DNA from 3 places in the Curtobacterium sp. AC273 genome. Region 2 is predicted to be linked to each of the others. Evidence: predicted binding sites of a transcription regulator. Region 2 holds the regulator's gene; each other region holds the start of a gene.
What was found. Region 2 encodes HrcA, which represses chaperone genes, less so after heat shock. Its sites were predicted from a motif close to TTNGCACTCGNNNNNNNCGAGTGCNAA; they were not measured.

Region 1 (3,223 bases), on a different contig from region 2:
CCCGGCGTCGCGCAACAGCGTCGCCATCGTGGCCGGCGGGATCCAACCCTCGTGCCCGGCGTCGATGTAGACCGCGACGCCGGCAGCCGCGAGCCCGTGCACCGCGGTGCGGATGAGCCGGGTCCGCTGCGTCGCGTCGGCACCCGGGCAGGACGACAGCTGGGCGAGGGCGTCCGGCTCCACGATGACGGCGGCACGTTGTCCGCGGAGCGTCTCGGCCAACACGCGGTTCCACGTGCCGTACGCGCCCGGTGTCAGCCCCCCGGCGGAGAAGCTCCCGCAGTCGCGCCCGGGGATGGCGTAGGTGACGAACACCGGGGTGCGGCCCTGAGCCGACGCGGCGGTGAGGTGGCGCTGCACGGTGGTCCGCAGGGCGGCGGGCGACAGTCGGTCACCGAGCCAGACGCTCGACGGTCGGGCGGCGATCGTCCGGGCGACCGCCGCGTCCGAAGTCCGGCCGGCCGCGGCGAGCGCCGTCGCCTGCCGGGACGCGGTCGTGTCGGCGGGGCGGTACAGCCCGCCGGCGAACACCTCGGAGCCGCGGGCGCTGGCGGACGGCACCGGCCCCACGGCGGTCACGGCGACGGTGGCCAGCAGCACGGCGATCGGCAGTGCGAGGGTGGAGAGGCGGGTGCGGAGGTGCGACATGGCGGCCTCGGTTCCTGGTCCGTGGGCGAGCGTGGTGAGTGCTACCCGTCGAGGGTCCCTCCTGCTCCCCGGAGCCCGTCACCGTTTCCCAGCCACGACGGAGGTTCGCAGGTGTCGCCCGGCGGCTCCGGAAAGGAAAACTCGGCCCCAGAGGGGCCGAGCGGTATCCACGAAGACTACCAGTGCGGTGGGCGCCGGATGTGCTCGATCTGTTCGGGGAGTTGCGCGCCACGGATGTCAGCGTCAGTCAGCCGGTACCACCAGTGGCTGCCGACACCGTCGGAACCGTCCCCGTTCAGCTTCCCGGCTGGGTATCCAGGCGTCGGGTTCACGAGACCCACGGGCACGATCGTCCGTACGTGGCGCACCGGGAACTCCAGGTCGCTGTCGTTGCTGACGATGATCGCGCCGTCGACCTCACCGGTCAGGACGTCGATGAGCAGGTGTGACGCGACGTTGACGTCCGATCCCTTCTCCTCGCGCCGCGCCACCGAAGCCATGAAGGACGCTCCGGGGACATCCGACCCGGTGTCGTCCCGGACCTGGAGGGCCAGCTCGCGGTGGTCAGACGGGGTCGACCCCGGCGGTCGGGCGTCGCCAGCGGTGCAGTGGCAACCCGAGCGACGTCGTTGCCCAGCGCGATCTCGTCAACCGTCCCGTGACGCCGCAACGCTCGGAGGTACGTGTCCTGGTCCCGCTGACCAGCTGGGTTGTCTGCGCCGCTGACGCGGGCTGTGCAGTAGACGACGCGGGTGATCTCGGCGCCCTGCCAAGCGCCTCCGGGCTCGCCCAGCAAGGCGGTGGCGAGTGCCCGCAGGTCGAGCCACCGCCAGCCCGGGGTCGAGCGTCCGCAGATGCCCCGAGCCCCGTAGTAGAGGTTGAAGCCGTCGATGTAGACCCCGATTCTCATGCCGAGCACCGTACCGACGACCGCGACGGAGACCGGATCACCTGTGGAGAACCCCCGCCCCGTCGGTTCCGAGCGTCTTCTGAGCGTTCTCTTGGCACTCCCAAGGGTCGAGTGCTAAAACATGTGCCAGTTGAGTCGAGGGGACTCAACAGCAGACACGAAGGAGTTGATTCCGATGACGATGAACTTCGACCCGTTCCGCGAGCTCGACCGTCTCGCTGGTTCCCTCCTCGGGGCCACCGGGCCGCGCTCGATGCCGATGGACCTGTACCGCACCGGAGACCACTACGTCCTCGACGTCGACCTGCCGGGCATCGACCCGGGCTCGGTCGACATCGACGTGGACGGCTCGCTCCTGACCATCCGTGCCGAGCGCACCCTCGGTGCTCCGGAGGGCTCGCAGTGGCTCACCAGGGAGCGGCAGCCGGGCACGTACGTCCGCCAGCTCACGCTGGGCGACGGACTCGACGCCGAGCGGATCACGGCCGGCTACGACAACGGGGTGCTCAGCGTCACCATCCCGGTCAAGGAGTCCGCGAAGCCGCGCAAGATCGCGGTCACCGTGGGCGGCGGTCGCGAGCAGCTCGCCGTCGGGGCGGGCAGCGCCGGCGAGTAGGAGCGACGTCGGTGCTCGAGCTCCTCAACGCACTCGCCGCGGTCCTCGCCGTGACGGTGGCCCTCACCCTGACGAGCCTGGACCGACCGGTCGCCATGCTGCTCGGCCTGACGGGCAGCTTGACCGGCAGCTTCCTCGGCGTGGGTGTCGGCGCCCGCGGCGTGGGACCACTCCGTCGTCCTGCCGTGGGGCGCGAGCGTCGTCGGCACGGTGGCAGTCGTGGCCGGTTGGGCCGCGGTGCGCGCCTACTCGGGGTTGTTCACCGCTCCGGACGGCTCCGCGGACGACGCGGCCAGGAGGCACTGACCCGGACACCGCGACGGCGGGCGGACGGACGGAGGTCCGACCGCCCGCCGTCGTTCGTCGTCACTCCTTGTTGAGCTTGTCCTGCACCGCGCCGGCCGTCTTCTCGACGATGTTCGGCAGCTCGGTCGTGCCGTAGAAGCGCGAGTCCGGGTGGGTGGGCGGCGGCATCGGCACCGACGAGGTGGGGCCGTCGTGGTACGAGTACTCGCCCTTGCCGTCGAACGAGGGGCCGCTCGCCCAGGGCCCGTTTCCGGCCTCGGCGCCGTCGGAGAAGTTCAGGTACTGGTAGCTGAACTCGGTGTGCTCCTTCGACTGCGGGAACTTGTTCGGCACCGGGAAGTCCTCGATGCCCTTCTCGCGCAGCTCGGCAGCGGCGGACGCCCACATGTTCTGGTGCATGGTGTCCCGGGCGATGAGGAAGCCGAGCAGGTCCCGGACGCCCTTGTCGTCGGTCATGTGGTACAGCCGAGCAGCCTGCACGCGGCCCTGCATCTCGGCGTTCTCGTTGGCCGTGAAGTCGGCGAGCAGGTTGCCGCTCGCGGTGATGTACGAGCCCTGCCACGGGTTGCCGTTGCTGTCGACGGGACGCGCACCGGCGCCGGCGACGATGGCGTGCTGGACGTCGGTCCCACCGACGATCGCCGCGACCGTGGGGTCGTCCTGCAGGGCGTCCTCGGTGATCCCGAGGGGGCTCTTCTCGAGCAGCTGCGCGATCATCGTCGCGAGCATCTCGACGTGCCCCA
Region 2 (3,223 bases):
GCGCGCACTCCGCGGTCGCCGGCACCCCGCTGGTGGAACGTGAAGCACCCGGCCGCGTACGCGAACCGGGTGCTGTCGGGGGAGTCGCCCGCCGCCGGTCGCGAGACCCTCGACGACGAGACCCGGTACGTCGAGCGCGTGCTGCTCGCGGCGCGGGTCCGCGGGGAGCTCGCGACGTCGGAGCTGGACCGGGAGGCCCGTGGTCGCGTCGCCGGCCTCATCGCACGTGGTCTCGTGGACGGGTCGGCCGCGGTGCGGGGACGCATCGACCTGACACTGCAGGGTCGCCTGCTCGCGGACGCGGTGGTCCGCGAGCTGCTCGACTGAGCGGGCGTCGCCGTTACGGCTTGACGAACTCGATCGAGAGCGGGTAGCGGTAGAACTCGCCCCGGTTCGCGGCGACGGCGGCCATGATCCCGAAGATGATCGTGACGACTCCGATGACCGGGATCAGGATGGCGCCGATCAGCACGATCGTCAGGATCCCGGCGACGACGTACGCGATCGCCATCGTGATGTGGAAGTTGAGCGCGACGCGGGTGTGCTCGCGGATGAACCCGCCGCGGTCGCGGAGCACGAGGTACGCGATGAGCGGTGCGATGAAGTTGAAGAAGATGCCGCCGATGTGGGTGAGGGTGGCCCAGAGGCGCTGGTCCTCCGGGGACATCGGCTGCGGCGGCGTGTAGCCCCCGGGGTACTGCGGGCCACCGGGGTTCTGGGGGCCACCGGGTCCGCCGGTCCAGCCCGGTCCTCCGGGCTGTCCGGGCTGCTGTCCGTAGGGTCCGCCGGGCTGCTGTCCGTAGCTCATGGCGGAAGCGTATCGGCAGGCTGTGGAGAAGTCCCGGTCCGTCGGTGGTCGGGCGTAGGATCAGCAGTCGACACGTCCGAGTGCCAGAACGAGTGGAAGGGGTCCGGGTGGTCAGCGAACGCTCCCTCGAGGTCCTCAAGGCCATCGTGCGGGACTACGTCGCCTCGCGTGAACCGGTGGGGTCGAAGACGATCGTCGAGCGGCACGCCTTCGGGGTCAGCGCCGCGACGATCCGCAACGACATGGCCCAGCTCGAGGACGAGCAGCTCATCGCCGCTCCGCACACCTCCTCCGGCCGGGTCCCGACCGACAAGGGCTACCGGGTGTTCGTCGACCACCTCGCCGGCGCCCGCCCGCTGACGAGCGCCCAGCGCCACGCGATCGAGACCTTCCTCGGCGCGCCGAACGACCTCGACGAGGTCCTCGGTCGCACCGTCCGGCTCCTCAGCCAGCTCACCAACCAGGTCGCCCTGGTGCAGTACCCCTCGATGGTGCGCGCCCGGGTGCAGCACATCGAGCTCGTGCGCCTCGGCGACGACCGCCTGATGGTCGTGCTCATCACCGACACCGCCCGGGTCGAGCAGCGCGTCGTCGAGACCGACGTCATGCTCGACGAGGCCGGGCTCACCGAACTCCGCGCCGTCGTGAACGGTGCGACCGTCGGGCTCCTGCTGCAGGACGTCGCGACGGCGCTCCGCGCGGTGCCGCAGCAGATCCGGCCGGACGCCCAGCCGCTCGCCGGGGTCGTCGTGGCCACGTTGATCGAGCAGGTCGCCGCCAACCGGCAGGACCGCCTGGTCATGGCCGGCGCCGCCAACCTCGCGAAGAGCGAGCAGGACTTCTCCGGTGGGCTCTTCCCCGTGCTCGAGGCGATCGAGGAACAGGTCACCCTGCTCCGCCTGTTCGGCGAGATGCAGATCGACGACGTCGCCGTGGCGGCCCGGATCGGCGTCGAGAACGCCGAGTACGGGCTCGACGCGACGAGCATCGTGGCCGGCGGCTACCTCGCCCGTGGCGAGGTCGCCCGGCTGGGCGTCCTCGGACCCACACGGATGGACTACGGCACGAACATGGCCGCCGTCCGTGCCGTCGCACGGTACCTGTCCAAACTCCTGGGCGAACATTGACCGGACCGAACTGGAGCCGATCGCACGCCGGACGCGGGGCGACCCGCTGAGGCGATCCGCGCCTCCCGGCCCACCAGCAACCACCTGATCAGCGGCGACCGCCGCACCGAACCGAACCGACTGAGGGATACGTGGCAGACCACTACGACGTCCTCGGCGTCCAGCCGGACGCCTCCGATGCCGACATCAAGAAGGCGTACCGCCGACTGGCGCGCGTACTGCACCCGGACGTGAACCCGAGCCCGGACGCCGCCGAACGCTTCAAGGACGTGACGCACGCGTACGACGTGCTGAGCGACCCCGAGCAGCGCCGACGCTACGACGCGGGGCCCCAGGCGGACAGCCCGTTCGGCGGCGGCGCCGGCGGCTTCAGCGACATCTTCGACGCGTTCTTCGGCGGCGGCGCCGGCGGCGGCGGCCGAGGCAACGGCCCGCGCAGCCGGGCCGAGCGCGGGCAGGACGCCCTCCTCCGGATCGAGGTCGACCTCGACGAGGTCGTCTTCGGCACCCACAAGGACGTCGAGGTCGACACGGCCGTGCTCTGCGAGACGTGCGGCGGTTCGTGCGCGGCCCCGGCACCCACCCGCAGACCTGCGACATCTGTGGCGGCACCGGGCACATCCAGCGCCAGGTCCGCTCGCTCCTCGGCAACGTCGTGACGAGCGCGCCCTGCGGCACCTGCCGCGGCTACGGCACCGTCATCCCGAACCCGTGCCCCACCTGCCAGGGCCAGGGTCGTGTCCGCGCCCGTCGCACCGTGCCGGTCGACGTGCCCGCGGGTGTCGACTCGGGGCTGCGGCTGCAGATGCCCGGTCAGGGCGAGGTCGGGCCGGCGGGGGGACCGTCGGGCGACCTCTACCTCGAGATCCGGGTGCGCCACCACGACGTCTTCAGCAGAGAGGGCGACGACCTCCTCGCCACGCTCGAGGTCCAGATGACCGACGCGATCCTCGGCACCACGACGACGATCGACGGGCTCGACGGTCCGGTCCAGCTCGAGCTCCGACCCGGCGTGCAGAGCGCCGACGTGCTCGTCATCAAGGACCGCGGGATCACGAAGCTGCGCGGCAACGGCCGTGGCGACCTCCGGGTCGGCGTGCAGGTCGTGACGCCGATGAAGCTCTCGCACAAGGAACGCCAGCTCGTCGAGCAGCTCGCGAAGTCGCACAAGGCCGCGAAGCCGCAGCTCGCCCGGTTCCAGCAGGGCATGTTCGGCAAGCTCCGCGACCGCTTCTTCAACTTCTGATGGCGTCGCTCTACCTCGTCGGGTCGCTCGACGGCGTCGCGG
Region 3 (3,223 bases), on a different contig from region 2:
CCGGTGAGGGCGGCCGCGGTCTGGCGCTCGCCGGGGTCATCGGCGGATGGGCCCTGACGGGCCTGTTCATCCTGATCGTCGGGCTCATCGTCGTCCTCGGGGCGATCTCCGGGTCGTACTCGTCGGACTACGACTACAACAGCTACGACTCGGGCGCCTTCATCCTCTGACCCGGCCGGCCCGGCCGGCCCGGCCGGCCCGGCTCGAACCGCGCCCTACCCGGCCGTCTCGGAGAGCCGCTCGCACAGGATCGCGGTGTGCCGTCCCTCCAGGCGGGTGAGCACGAGCGTGACGCGACCGCTGCCGCGCAACCGCAGCCGCTTGCGGAACTGCGCCGGGTCGACGTCGACCCCGCGCTTCTTGATCTCCACCGTGCCGATGTCGTCGGCCGCCAGACGTGCCGCGAGCTTCTTCACGTCGAGCGGCATCGTGTCGAGCACGCGGAACCCCTGCGCGAACGGGGTGGTGACGGCCCGGTCGGAGGTGACGTACGCGATGCCCTCGGAGAGCATGCGGCCGTCGAGGGACCGTGCGAGGTCGCCGATGAGCCGAGCCCGGATGACGGCGCCGTCGGGTTCGTAGAGGTACGAGCCGAGGGACCGACTCCACGTCCTCGGCGTCGGCGGCCCCGACGAGTTCGGCGATGCCGTGCGACCCCGATCACGGTCGCGGCGCGGCGGACGCCCGGTCGGGCGAGCGGGCCGAACCACAGGGCGAGTTCGACGACCTCGCGGTCGACGGAGGTCCACTGCGCCTCGGCGGTGTCCGGGATCAGGTCGCGGTCGACGCCCGGACCGAGCTTCACACCGGTGGGGTTCATCGCTCGCGGCTGCGAACACGGTGTCGAGCGACGGCGACCAGTCGTCCGGGTCCGCCAGGCGGCGGGTGTCCGAGTGGCCGGAGGTGCGTCGTGCGGGGTCCATCCAGACGCCGTCGACGCTGGACACGTCGAACGACGCCGCGTCGCCGAGCTCGACCCGGGCGTTCGGCCAGGGAGCGAGGTTGTGCGTGGCGACGGCCGCGGTCACCTCGTCGCGGTCGACGGCGGTGACGTCGAGGTCGAGCGCCGCCATCGCCAACGCGTCCCCGCCGATCCCGCAGCCGAGGTCGGCGACCCGGGTCAGCCCTGCGGCTGCGAAGCGTCCGGCGTGCTGTGCGGCGACCTGCAGGCGGGTGGCCTGCTCGAGGCCGGCCTCGGTGAAGAGCATGCGGGCCGCGAAGTCGCCGAACTTCCCCCGCGCCTTCTGCCGGAGCTTCGCCTGCGTCAGGACCGCTGCCACGAGCCCGGGATCGTGCCCTTCGGCCCGCAGCCGAGCGACGACCCGCACGATCTCACCGCCGTCCGAGACGGCGGGGGTACGGTCGAGCAGGGCCATCCCCGCGGGGGTGAGCAACTGGGCGAGGTCGGCGGCTTCCACGCGTCGATCCTCCCAGGTCGCCGAGAGGCTCGACCTGGGTTGGCACTCGGATTGACCGAGTGCCAACGACCTCCTAGAGTTGGCGTTGGCACTCTCCTGTGCGTAGTGCCAACCCGGTTTTCATCAGTACCGAGTCTCTACCGAGAAAGAAGAGGTCACCGTGGCCGTCAGCATCAAGCCGCTCGAGGATCGCATCGTCATCCGCCAGGTCGAGGCGGAGCAGACCACCGCTTCCGGTCTGGTCATCCCGGACACCGCGAAGGAGAAGCCCCAGGAGGGCGAGGTCGTCGCCGTGGGTCCGGGTCGTATCGACGACAACGGCAACCGCGTCCCGCTCGACGTCGCCGTGGGTGACAAGGTCATCTACTCGAAGTACGGCGGCACCGAGGTCAAGTACTCGGGCGAGGACCTCCTCGTCCTCTCGGCCCGCGACGTCCTCGCGGTCATCGAGCACTGAGTCCAGTACTCACCGAGAACGCCCCGTTGGCTCCGGCCGGCGGGGCGTTCTCGCGTCCGGTCGGTGGTCACGTCGCGGCGGCCGGGAGGCACGGTGCCCGCCCGCAGCGTCGGTCCGGCTTCCTAGGATGGTTCCGTGAGTGAACCGAGTCCGGCGCGTCCGCCCCGCAGCGAGGCATCCGTGGGTGTCGTCCAGGGCATCGTCGCGTACGGACTCTGGGGACTCATGCCGCTGCTCTTCGCGGCGATGGCCCCCGCCGGCGCGTTCGAGATCGTCGCGTGGCGCATCGTCTTCGGGCTGGTGTTCTGCGCGGTCGCGATCGCCGTGACCCGTTCGTGGCTGCGGACCCGCACGCTGATGGCGCAGCGCCGGGTGATGCTCGTGATGGGCCTGGCCGCGGTGCTCATCCTGGTGAACTGGACCGTGTACGTCGCTGCCACGACCACCGGCCACACGGTCGAGGCGGCGCTCGGGTACTTCATCAACCCGCTCGTCACGATCGCGCTCGGCGTGCTGGTGCTCCGCGAACGGCTGCGGCCAGCGCAGTGGGCGGCCGTCGGCATCAGCGTCGTGGCGGTCGTCGTGATCGCGGTCGGCTACGGCGGATGCCGTGGATCTCCCTGGCGCTGGCGTTCTCGTTCGGCCTGTACGGCCTCGTGAAGAAGCGGGTCGGCGGCACCGTGGACGCCCTGAGCGGCCTGACGATCGAGACCGTGTGGCTGCTGCCGATCGCGGTCGTGGCGCTCGTCGTGCTCGGCATGACCGGCCTCGGCGGCGGACTGACGTTCACGAGCGAGGGCTGGGTGCACGTCCTCGTCACGCTGCTGACCGGGCCGGCGACGGCGGTGCCGCTGCTGCTGTTCGCGTCGTCGGCGCGGCGGGTGAAGCCTTCTACGCTCGGGCTGACGCAGTACCTCGCGCCGATCATGCAGCTGCTGGTGGGTGTGGTCGTGCAGCACGAGCCGATGTCGGGAGCGCGGTGGTTCGGCTTCGGCATCGTGTGGCTCGCGCTGGTCATCCTCACCGTCGACTCCTTCGCGGCGGCTCGGGCGTCGCGGCGCCGGGCGCTCGCATCCGCGCCCGCCGAGCCGGTCTGACGGGGCTGAGCCGCGCCTCCAGGCCGCCCGCCCGCACCGCGAGAGCGACAGTTCTCCACGGGGGTTCCGCGGAGAACTGTCGCTCTCGAGAGGTGGTTCTGGTGTTCTACTTCTTGATCGAGCCCTGGATGGCGCTCTGGTAGACGGGCTTGTTGTCGCCGTCGAACTTGTAGATGCCGATGTAGGCGCTCGACGGGTCGTTGTTGTCGTCGAACGGACCGATGCCCGACGGGCCCGTGTAGTGGATGTCC

Region 1: a site for HrcA is predicted at 1,650-1,676, ahead of ACZ8AI_RS16185 (Hsp20/alpha crystallin family protein). Genes of this name have one in related genera too.
Region 3: a site for HrcA is predicted at 1,458-1,484, ahead of groES (co-chaperone GroES). Genes of this name have one in related genera too.

The regions. Positions count from the first base shown of each region.
Region 1 is NZ_CEEDDU010000009.1:223,817-227,039, reverse strand. It holds gene ACZ8AI_RS16195 (glycoside hydrolase family 6 protein) at 1-648, opposite strand, end outside; gene ACZ8AI_RS16190 (PIN domain-containing protein) at 825-1,148, opposite strand; gene ACZ8AI_RS16185 (Hsp20/alpha crystallin family protein) at 1,734-2,174, shown strand; gene ACZ8AI_RS16180 (hypothetical protein) at 2,186-2,554, shown strand; gene ACZ8AI_RS16175 (manganese catalase) at 2,541-3,223, opposite strand, start outside.
Region 2 is NZ_CEEDDU010000003.1:32,469-35,691, reverse strand. It holds partial or broken gene hemW (radical SAM family heme chaperone HemW) at 1-327, shown strand, start outside; gene ACZ8AI_RS04820 (DUF4870 domain-containing protein) at 341-808, opposite strand; gene hrcA (heat-inducible transcriptional repressor HrcA) at 916-1,935, shown strand; partial or broken gene dnaJ (molecular chaperone DnaJ) at 2,067-3,181, shown strand; partial or broken gene ACZ8AI_RS04805 (RsmE family RNA methyltransferase) at 3,181-3,223, shown strand, end outside.
Region 3 is NZ_CEEDDU010000014.1:144,814-148,036, forward strand. It holds gene ACZ8AI_RS21935 (DUF4190 domain-containing protein) at 1-170, shown strand, start outside; gene ACZ8AI_RS21940 (class I SAM-dependent methyltransferase) at 216-1,418, opposite strand; gene groES (co-chaperone GroES) at 1,579-1,875, shown strand; gene ACZ8AI_RS21950 (EamA family transporter) at 2,011-2,535, shown strand; gene ACZ8AI_RS21955 (ABC transporter substrate-binding protein) at 2,472-3,223, opposite strand, start outside.